DNA from 3 places in the Paenibacillus sp. 1182 genome. Region 2 is predicted to be linked to each of the others. Evidence: predicted binding sites of a transcription regulator. Region 2 holds the regulator's gene; each other region holds the start of a gene.

Region 1 (3,290 bases), on a different contig from region 2:
ATTGTTCTTTTTCTTCAGGAGAAAAGTCAGGGTAATAATGGGTAAAAGCATCGTCCCACGAGTGAGGAATGCCTGAAAGCACGGACTTGGGATATTTACGGTGATAACGGCTCACGATCCTAATAAATTCCGGTAATACTACAAAGTCAGCGTCGCAGAAGATGATGTATAGCCCTCTTGCACGGCGCAGTCCCAAATTTCGAACGGCAGATCGACCGCGTTGTTCCTGATGTGACACATAGATAAGAGGATAGGATGCTTTGAAGTCTTCGACCATTTCTCTCGTTCCGTCTGTAGAACCGTCATCAGCTACAATGACTTCGAATAGTTGCTTTGGATAGGTTTGTGTCTCAAATGAAGCGAGTGTAAGCAACAATTGCTGGACTCGATTATAGGTTGGAATGATGACGCTGTAGCGGATAGCCAATATGATCTCCCCCCCACCATTTTTATTAGTGAACGTATGAACAAGATAAATAATAACAATGTATTCAAGGATTTTAGCCTGGTCTAGTCAAACATCCCTCAAGGTTCGAAACAGGCTTGGTCTTATCGCGGAAGTTAAGGTGGGAGTTCTGTATTTTCTGCTAATTTGCAGGTACGTTCAGTGGTGTTATGTATGTATAATCATGGTATTATGCATAGAGATGTAAAGTAAAAGCGCGGGCGTTTCCTATCCGCTGAAAGCCCACTCAGCATACAGAAACAAACATGAGATGAAATGGGCAAGTTATGGTAAACTATATGGAGTTATAGAAGACCTGAAAGAGGAGTACTATATGACACAATTTGTCTATAAGCAAATTATTGACGATCTCAAGATGAAAATCTTTGCTGGAAAGTTTGCAGATATGAGATTGCCAGATGAACGTAGTCTTAGTGAGACTTACCAGGTTAGTCGTAGTTCAATTAAACGTGCTCTGACTAAAATGGAGAATGTCGGAATTATTTTTAAAAAACAAGGTTCCGGGACATTTATTAATCCATTATACATAAGAAATGAATCTATCTTTAACTACGAAGGCTCTAATCTAGGAGTCACTGATAATTTTCAAATGCATGGTAAAAAGCCAAAAATCAAAGTACTGAGTTTTGAGGTCATTCCGCCAACAGAAGAATTACAGCGCGATTTGTTCTTGGAGACTCATGATTTTGTATACAAAATTGTCCGCTTACGTTTGTTTGATGATGATCCTTTTATGATTGAAACAGGCTATATCCCTATTAAAATTGTTCAGAATTTAAATCAGACTATTATCGAGGGGTCCATTTTTAATTATTTGGAAGACTCGCGGAACTTGGCCGTCACCAAATCTTTTTTATCCATTTTTGCAGAACCGTCCCAAGAGAATGATCAAAAGCTGCTACATTTAAATGAAAATGAGCCTGTAGGTATTATGGAAGGTGTGTTCTTTTTAGATAACGGTACGCCATTTGAGTTTTCTCATATGCGATTTCATTACAAATATTTAAAATTTAATACCTTTGTATCGGTTCACTAATGATAAGACTGGAGAATTCTCCGGTCTTTTTTTTATAATTTTGAGAAAAGGATTGGAGCCTGCGATTGCAACGTTTATTACAAATTTTATTGGTTTATACTTCTATATATTTTAATGTAAGAGCTTTTTTACTGTCTTTTTAATTTATATTTCATAGTATGTTCAAAATTTCACAAAATTGGACCGTATCACTTGTGAAAAAGGTTGAATTTAATCGACGCGGCGTTATGATGTACATGTAGATGAAATTTCCGGAAATAAATTACAAACAATACTACTTAGGGAGTGGACACCATGTCATTATCACCCGTGTTAGCAGATTATTCATCTAAAACATATTTAGAAAAACTTGATGCATATTGGCGTGCAACGAACTACATTTCGGTAGGTCAGCTTTATTTAAAAGATAATCCTTTGTTGAGAGAGCCTTTAAAAGATTCAGATGTGAAGGTTAAGCCTATTGGACACTGGGGCACAATTCCAGGACAAAACTTTATTTATGCACATCTAAATCGTGTTATTAATAAATATGATTTGAACATGCTTTACATTGAGGGCCCTGGTCACGGCGGTCAGGTTATGGTTTCAAATTCATATCTGGATGGAAGTTACACCGAAATCTATCCGCAAATTACGCAAGATATCCCAGGTATGAAGAAATTGTTCAAACAATTCTCTTTCCCTGGCGGTATTGCTTCACATGCTGCTCCTGAAACACCTGGATCTATCCATGAAGGTGGAGAATTAGGCTACTCCCTTTCTCATGGTGTAGGTGCCATTCTGGATAATCCTGATCTGATTTCGGCTGTTGTTATTGGTGATGGCGAAGCTGAAACGGGTCCACTAGCCGCTTCGTGGTTCTCTAACAGATTTATCAACCCGATCACGGATGGTGCAGTGCTGCCAATCTTGCACTTGAATGGCTTTAAGATTAGTAACCCAACGATTATGTCTCGTCAATCGAAAGAAGAATTGACCTCATACTTTAAAGGTTTGGGCTGGGAGCCATTCTTTGTTGAAGGTGAAAATCCGGATCACATGCATCCAGAAATGGCGAAAGTATTGGATACGGCCATCGAGAAAATTGAAGCTATTCAAAAGAATGCGCGTGAAAATAATGATCTTACTCGTCCAGCGTGGCCGATGATTGTATTCCGTTCACCTAAAGGCTGGACGGGTCCAAAGGAATGGGACAACGTGCCGAATACAAATTCATTCCGTGCCCATCAGGTTCCAATTCCGGTTGATCAAAAAAATATGCAGCACGCACCTGCTTTGTTAGAATGGTTGAATAGCTACAGACCAGAGGAATTGTTCGACGAAAACGGTCGTTTAAACTCTGAGCTTGCTGAAATTCTGCCCACAGGCGATAAACGTATGGGAATGAACCCTGTTGCGAATGCGGGGAACCTCATTAAAGACTTGAAATTGCCGGATTTCCGTAACTATGCGCTGGATAATTCCGTACCTGGTAAAGTGATTGCGCAAGATATGTCGGTTTTAGGGAAATACGTTAAAGATGTGGTTGTCTTAAATGAACAAAATCGTAATTTCAGAATCTTCGGACCGGATGAAACAATGTCTAATCGCTTGGCTCCTGTTTTTGAAGTAACCAAACGCCAATGGATGGACCAAATTATTGAACCTAATGATGAATTCTTATCATCCTATGGTCGTGTAATTGATTCTCAATTATCCGAACACCAAGCTGAAGGACTGCTGGAAGGTTATGTGTTAACAGGTCGTCATGGTTTCTTTGCAAGTTACGAAGCCTTCCTGCGCGTGGTT
Region 2 (3,290 bases):
CCGTATACTGGCTCGAGGCGAGCGGGCAATTCCGTAGTAAATCATTGCAATTTTATGCGGTACCCGTCGATGTGAGCCGCCAGTTGAAAGAAATGTTTTTTGACAAAAAAAGAAGCATTATTCTGACTTCTGCTACCTTGTCGGTAGATAAGTCGTTTCAGTACATGATCGATCAGCTCGGCTTACAGGAGGCCGCAGATCAAGAGCGGCTGATGACTTCGCAGCTCCCGTCACCCTTTAATTACAGGGATCAGGTGTTGCTGGTTATTCCACGGGATTTCCCAAGTGTGAAGGGCAGTGTAGGAGATGCGCATTTTGTAGATATGCTCGTTAGCTCTCTAGGAGCGACTGCTCAGGCGACACGTGGGAGAATGCTCGTTCTGTTTACGTCCTATCGGATGCTCCGGCAAGTGTATGAGCCGCTCAAAGAGGCCTTAGCATCCAGCGAAATTACTGTGCTGGGACAAGGTGTGGACAGTGGAAGTCGCAGCAAGCTAACCCGCCGGTTTCAGGAAGCGAAAGCTTCTGTATTGCTGGGGACCAGCAGTTTCTGGGAAGGCGTCGATATTCCGGGGAAGGCTCTGACTTGTCTAGCCATTGTTCGCTTGCCGTTTCAACCGCCGAATCACCCGCTGCTGGAGGCAAAAAGCGAACTGCTCCAGCAGCAGAAGAAGAATCCATTTATGAAGCTGTCTGTACCGCAAGCGGTCATTCGCTTCAAACAGGGATTTGGTCGGTTGGTACGTACAGCGAACGACCACGGGGTCGTTATCGTTTATGATACGCGTGTGATTGAATCCTATTACGGAAAGCACTTTTTGTACTCGTTACCGGGACCAAAAATGGAGCATATGCCATCGGAGCAAATGGTGCCCCGCATCGCCGAATGGCTCCAATCCGCCCCGGAGACAGAGGCATAACGGACGGACATAAGTATGTTCGTTACAATTAGGGGGAGCAAGTATGAAATCAGATAAAATTTCAGAGGCTGTCGTACGGAGGTTACCCGTATATTTACGTTATCTGAATGCACTGCACAAACGGGAGGTGGCTACGGTCTCTTCTCAAGAGTTGGGACAGAGGCTAGATTTGAACCCGGCCCAAATCCGTAAAGATCTTGCTTATTTTGGAGATTTTGGTCGGAAGGGTATTGGTTATGATGTTTCTTATCTCATTGAGAAAATACGCCATATCCTGAAAATCGACCAACAAATTAATGTAGTATTGGTCGGAGCGGGTAATCTGGGGCAAGCCCTTTCGAATTATAACGCTTATTTAAAAGACAATATGAAGATTGTAGCGGTATTTGATGCGTTTCCGGATAAGGTAGGAACCAAGATCAATACATTGGTCGTGCAACCGATGGATGAACTGGAAGCGACTGTGAAAGAAAAACACATTCGAATCGGGATTATTACCGTACCTGATTTTGAAGCACAGCACGTGGCTGACAGGCTTATTGAGAGCGGAATTGGAGCGATCCTGAACTTTGCACCGACTACTCTCAAGGCACCAGCCAACATTCGGATTCATGCCACAGACTTTACAACTGATTTGCTTAGCCTCGCTTATTATTTGGAGGACGGAAAGGAAGAAACCCAATATGACAGTGAATAAATGGATGATTAAAAACGGATCTTTTGCCATAAATGGACCAGAAGCAGGGGTAGTCCATGGTTTTATGATTGTGGAGGATAGTCGTATTACTTATATTGGCGAAACCTTGCCTGCGGGTGAGGAAGAGACGGAAGCGATCGATGGTAAAGGGCTATTGTTTTTACCTGGTCTGATCAATACTCATGGTCATGCGGCGATGTCTCTACTGCGTGGGCATGGAGATGATTTGGCACTTCAAGTATGGCTTCAAGAAAAAATGTGGCCTATGGAAGCCAAGTTTACTTCTACAGACGTGTACTGGGGTACGTCCTTGTCTGTGCTGGAAATGCTGAAAGGTGGAACAACAACCTTCCTCGATATGTACGATCATATGGATGAAGTGGCTCGTGTGGCTGAAGAGTCAGGTATTCGTGCAAGTCTGATGCGTGGAGCAATTGGACTATGTTCGGAGGAAGAACAGCGAATCAAGCTGGCAGAGGCCGTGACTTTTGCACGTAACTGGCACGGTAAAGCAGACGGGCGTATTACTACGATGATGTCTCCGCACGCGCCATATACATGTCCACCTGCGTTTATTGAAAAATTCGTACAAGCTGCGCATGATCTGGACTTGCCACTGCATACGCACATGTCTGAGACGATCGCCGAAGTAGAGCAAAACGTACGCGACTACGGTTTGCGTCCGGTTGCACACTTGGATAAGCTTGGCTTTTTCTCCCGTCCTTCGCTTGTTGCCCATGGCGTTCATTTGAACGACGAAGAAATAGCTTTACTGGCAGAACGTGGTGTAGCGGTTTCCCACAATCCTGGCAGCAACTTGAAGCTGGCAAGTGGTGTGGCAAGAGTGCCTGAATTGCTGCGTGCAGGGGTTACGGTTTCTCTCGGAACGGATGGTCCTGCCAGCAATAATAACCTGGATATGTTCGAGGAAATGCGTCTGGCAGCACTTATTCACAAGGGTGTATCCGGTGACCCTACGGCAGTTCCTGCAAGTGAAGCGCTGCGTCTGGCAACAGAATACGGTGCAAAGTCGATTGGTTTAAAAGAAGTAGGAGCGTTGGCAGCAGGCAACAAGGCTGACTTTATCGCGTTGGATCTGAATCAGGCACATTTCTTGCCGCGTACAGATCTTATTTCCCATGCGGTATACTCTGCAAGCGCCAAGGACGTGGCTCATGTGTGGGTAGACGGTCGTCAGGTTGTGAAAAACGGCGAATGCCTGACTATGGACGAGGAACGTATCAAACATGAGGCACAAGCCGCCTTTGAAGGGCTGCTGTCGCGCTAATTCAGGTGTCACATCCCCTTAGAGAGGAAGCACGGGTTTGAAAAATAAGAAAAAATGGATAGCGGTCGCCATTTTGGCCGTGATACTGATCCTGGTCAGCATTTTCTGGTATTATTCCTATGTTACTCAAGACCAGGTGGCTGAGAAAAATGCCGCTATCATTAAGGCCAAGCAATCAGGTGGTCTGGTTAGCACGACTCAAACATGGAAGTCTGTGTGGGATCAGGTTTATTGGGTGGTTCAAGGGAAAAATGCACAGAATGAAAATATAATGGTATGGGTTCCTTTTCAAAAAGTGGAGGGACAACCTAACGTACCTGCCGCAGATAATAGCGGTGTTCATACCGAGCTGCTGAAGAACGGAGTCGACGAGCAAAAAATGACG
Region 3 (3,290 bases), 160 kb from region 2:
GCGCCAAACACCAGTAGCTATCGAAGTGTTCTCTGAAGTAGAGCCAGATCCATCGACAGTTACGGTAGAACGTGGTACTGAAATGATGAGACGTTTCCAACCGGATTGCATCATCGCACTGGGCGGCGGTTCGCCAATGGATGCCGCTAAAGGCATGTGGATGTTCTATGAATATCCAGATACTGATTTCAATAACTTAAAACAAAAATTCATGGATATCCGTAAACGGATTTACAAGTACCCACGTCTGGGCCAAAAAGCACAATTTGTAGCTATCCCTACAACATCGGGTACAGGTTCCGAAGTTACATCGTTCGCAGTAATTACGGACAAAAACCTGGGCGACACGAAGTACCCACTGGCTGACTATGAGTTGACTCCTGATGTGGCAATTATTGACCCAGTGTTTGTATATTCGCTGCCTAAAACAGCTGTAGCGGACACAGGTATGGACGTTCTGACACATGCTATCGAGGCTTACGTGTCCGTAATGGCTAATGACTACACAGATGGTCTGGCAATTAAAGCCATTCAATTGGTATTCCAATACCTAGAACAATCGGCTCTGACCGGTGATAAGCTGGCTCGTGAAAAAATGCATAATGCTTCCACACTTGCTGGTATGGCGTTTGCTAATGCATTCTTGGGCATTAACCACAGTCTTGCACATAAATGGGGTGGACAATACCATACAGCGCATGGCCGCACGAATGCCATTTTGATGCCGCACGTTATTCGTTATAATGCGAAAAAACCGACAAAATTTGCTTCGTTCCCTAAATATTCGCACTTTGTTGCGGATGAGCGTTATGCAGAAATCGCGCGCATACTGGGACTGCCTGCACGCACCACCGAAGAAGGGGTTAACAGCTTGATCGAAGCAATCCGTAAAATGAACAAAACACTCGGTATCGAGGAATCGTTCCAACAAATCGGTTTCGATGCGAAAGATTTCGAATCACGTGTAGATTATCTGGCTGACCGCGCATTTGAAGATCAATGTACAACTGCGAATCCTAAGTTGCCACTGGTTACTGAGTTGGCTGATGTCTATCGCAATGCCTTCTACGGACGTTTTGACCAATAATATAATAGGTAAGAAGAGGCTTGTGAAAAAGCATTTTCTCGTTCAATACCGATGCAGGCTCTCTATATAGAGGGCCTGTTGGTTTGGGAAGGGAGGTGAAAGGCAAGGCTAAGGATATAGGCGCGAAGCTAGGGAAAATAAAGTGACAAAAATCACTCATATTGTGATTTTTGTCACATACTACACTCTATCATTATTCTACAATAAGGGTGTAAGAAAGGTCCCGACACTGAGCGTAAGGCATCGGTGAACAGGCCGGGCTCAAGAAATAGCTTTATCGTGAAAAAAATCACAAGTCCGGAAGACCAAACAATTTGGAGGGATTTACATGTCGGTGATTGAGAGAGAATTACAAGAGCAACAATCTGGCTGGAGAGGTTTTAAAAAAGGCAAATGGACTAAAGAAGTCAACGTCAACGATTTTATTGAAACCAATATCTTACCTTATGTTGGCAATGAAGAATTTTTGGTTGGTCCTACGGCCAACACAACTGCATTGTGGGATATTGTATCCGATCTTACCAAAAAAGAGTTGGCAAACGGCGGCGTGCTTGATGTAGACGTGAATACGCCATCCACTATTATTTCACATAAACCGGGTTATCTAGACCGGGATAAAGAGCAAATTGTCGGTGTACAAACAGATGCTCCATTCAAACGTTCTTTACAGCCGTTTGGCGGAATTCGAATGATGATCGACGCTTGCAAAGCCTATGGTTTTGAAGTGCCAGAAAGTATCATTGATATCTTCACTCATATTCGTAAAACTCACAACCAAGGTGTATTTGACGCTTATACAGATGAAATGAGAGCAGCTCGTAAAGCTGGTATCATTACTGGTCTGCCAGATGCATACGGCCGTGGTCGTATTATCGGTGACTATCGTCGTGTAGCTTTATACGGTGCAGACTTCTTGATCCAAGATAAAAAGCTGCAACTGAAAAGCCTTGAAGTTGATTCCATGGAAGAAGACGTAATTCGTCTGCGTGAGGAAATTTCCGAGCAAATTCGTGCTTTGAATGAACTGAAACAAATGGCTGCTGAGCACGGTTTTGATATTTCAAAACCTGCTAACAATGCGAAAGAAGCTTTCCAATGGGTATATTTTGGATATCTTGCAGCAATCAAAGAACAAAATGGTGCAGCAATGTCCTTAGGACGTGTATCTTCCTTCCTTGATATTTACTCTCAACGTGATATGGAAGAGGGTACAATGACAGAAGAACAAGCTCAAGAACTGGTCGATCATTTTGTTATGAAATTGCGTATTGTTAAGTTCTTGCGCACACCTGACTATAATGAACTGTTCAGTGGAGATCCAACTTGGGTTACTGAGTCCATTGGTGGTATGTCCGTAACTGGAGAAACTCGGGTAACTAAAAACAGCTTCCGTTTCCTGCACACCCTCTACAATCTGGGACCTGCACCGGAACCGAACCTGACTGTACTGTGGTCGGAAAAATTGCCTGAAGGCTTCAAAAAATATTGTGCGAAAGTTTCTATTGAAACTAGCTCCATTCAGTACGAGAATGACGATCTGATGCGTCCGATTTATGGAGACGACTATGGTATTGCTTGTTGTGTATCGGCAATGAAAATCGGTAAACAAATGCAATTCTTTGGTGCTCGTGCTAACTTGGCTAAAGCTCTGCTGTATGCAATTAACGGTGGTAAAGATGAAAAATCTGGCGTCCAAGTAGGGCCTGAATTCCCAGCCATTACAGGTGAAGTTCTGGATTATGAAGAAGTGTTGAGTCGCTTCAAACCTATGATGGAATGGTTGGCAAAACTGTATATGAACACTTTGAATGTTATTCACTACATGCATGATAAATATAGCTACGAACGCATTGAAATGGCGTTGCATGATCGTGATATTCTCCGCACCATGGCTTGTGGTATTGCGGGTCTGTCAGTTGCTACCGACTCCTTGAGTGCCATTAAATTTGCAAAAGTTAAACCAATCCGTAACGAAAAAGGGATTGCTGTGGACTTTGAAATTGAAGGCGAATACCCTTGCTACGGTAACAACGATGACCGTGTAGATAACATCGCTGTGGAACTGGTCGAGAGCTTCATGAGCATGATTCGCAAGCATAAAGCTTATCGTAATGCGCTTCCTACTCAATCTGTACTGACTATTACTTCTAACGTGGTGTATGGTAAGAAAACAGGTACAACACCGGATGGACGTAAAGCAGGC

The links. Region 2 encodes Rex, which represses fermentation and respiration genes when NADH is low (regulators of the CRP and FNR family bind a similar motif). Its sites were predicted from a motif close to TTGTGAAATATTTCACAA; they were not measured.
Region 1: a site for Rex is predicted at 1,661-1,678, ahead of JOD82_RS21955 (phosphoketolase family protein). Genes of this name have one in related genera too.
Region 3: a site for Rex is predicted at 1,365-1,382, ahead of pflB (formate C-acetyltransferase). Genes of this name have one in related genera too.

The regions. Positions count from the first base shown of each region.
Region 1 is NZ_JAFICR010000012.1:42,170-45,459, forward strand. It holds gene JOD82_RS21945 (glycosyltransferase) at 1-427, opposite strand, end outside; gene JOD82_RS21950 (GntR family transcriptional regulator) at 780-1,502, shown strand; gene JOD82_RS21955 (phosphoketolase family protein) at 1,797-3,290, shown strand, end outside.
Region 2 is NZ_JAFICR010000001.1:208,705-211,994, forward strand. It holds gene dinG (ATP-dependent DNA helicase DinG) at 1-920, shown strand, start outside; gene JOD82_RS01080 (redox-sensing transcriptional repressor Rex) at 964-1,617, shown strand; gene JOD82_RS01085 (amidohydrolase) at 1,604-2,905, shown strand; gene JOD82_RS01090 (cell wall elongation regulator TseB-like domain-containing protein) at 2,943-3,290, shown strand, end outside.
Region 3 is NZ_JAFICR010000001.1:51,614-54,903, forward strand. It holds gene adhE (bifunctional acetaldehyde-CoA/alcohol dehydrogenase) at 1-1,087, shown strand, start outside; gene pflB (formate C-acetyltransferase) at 1,416-3,290, shown strand, end outside.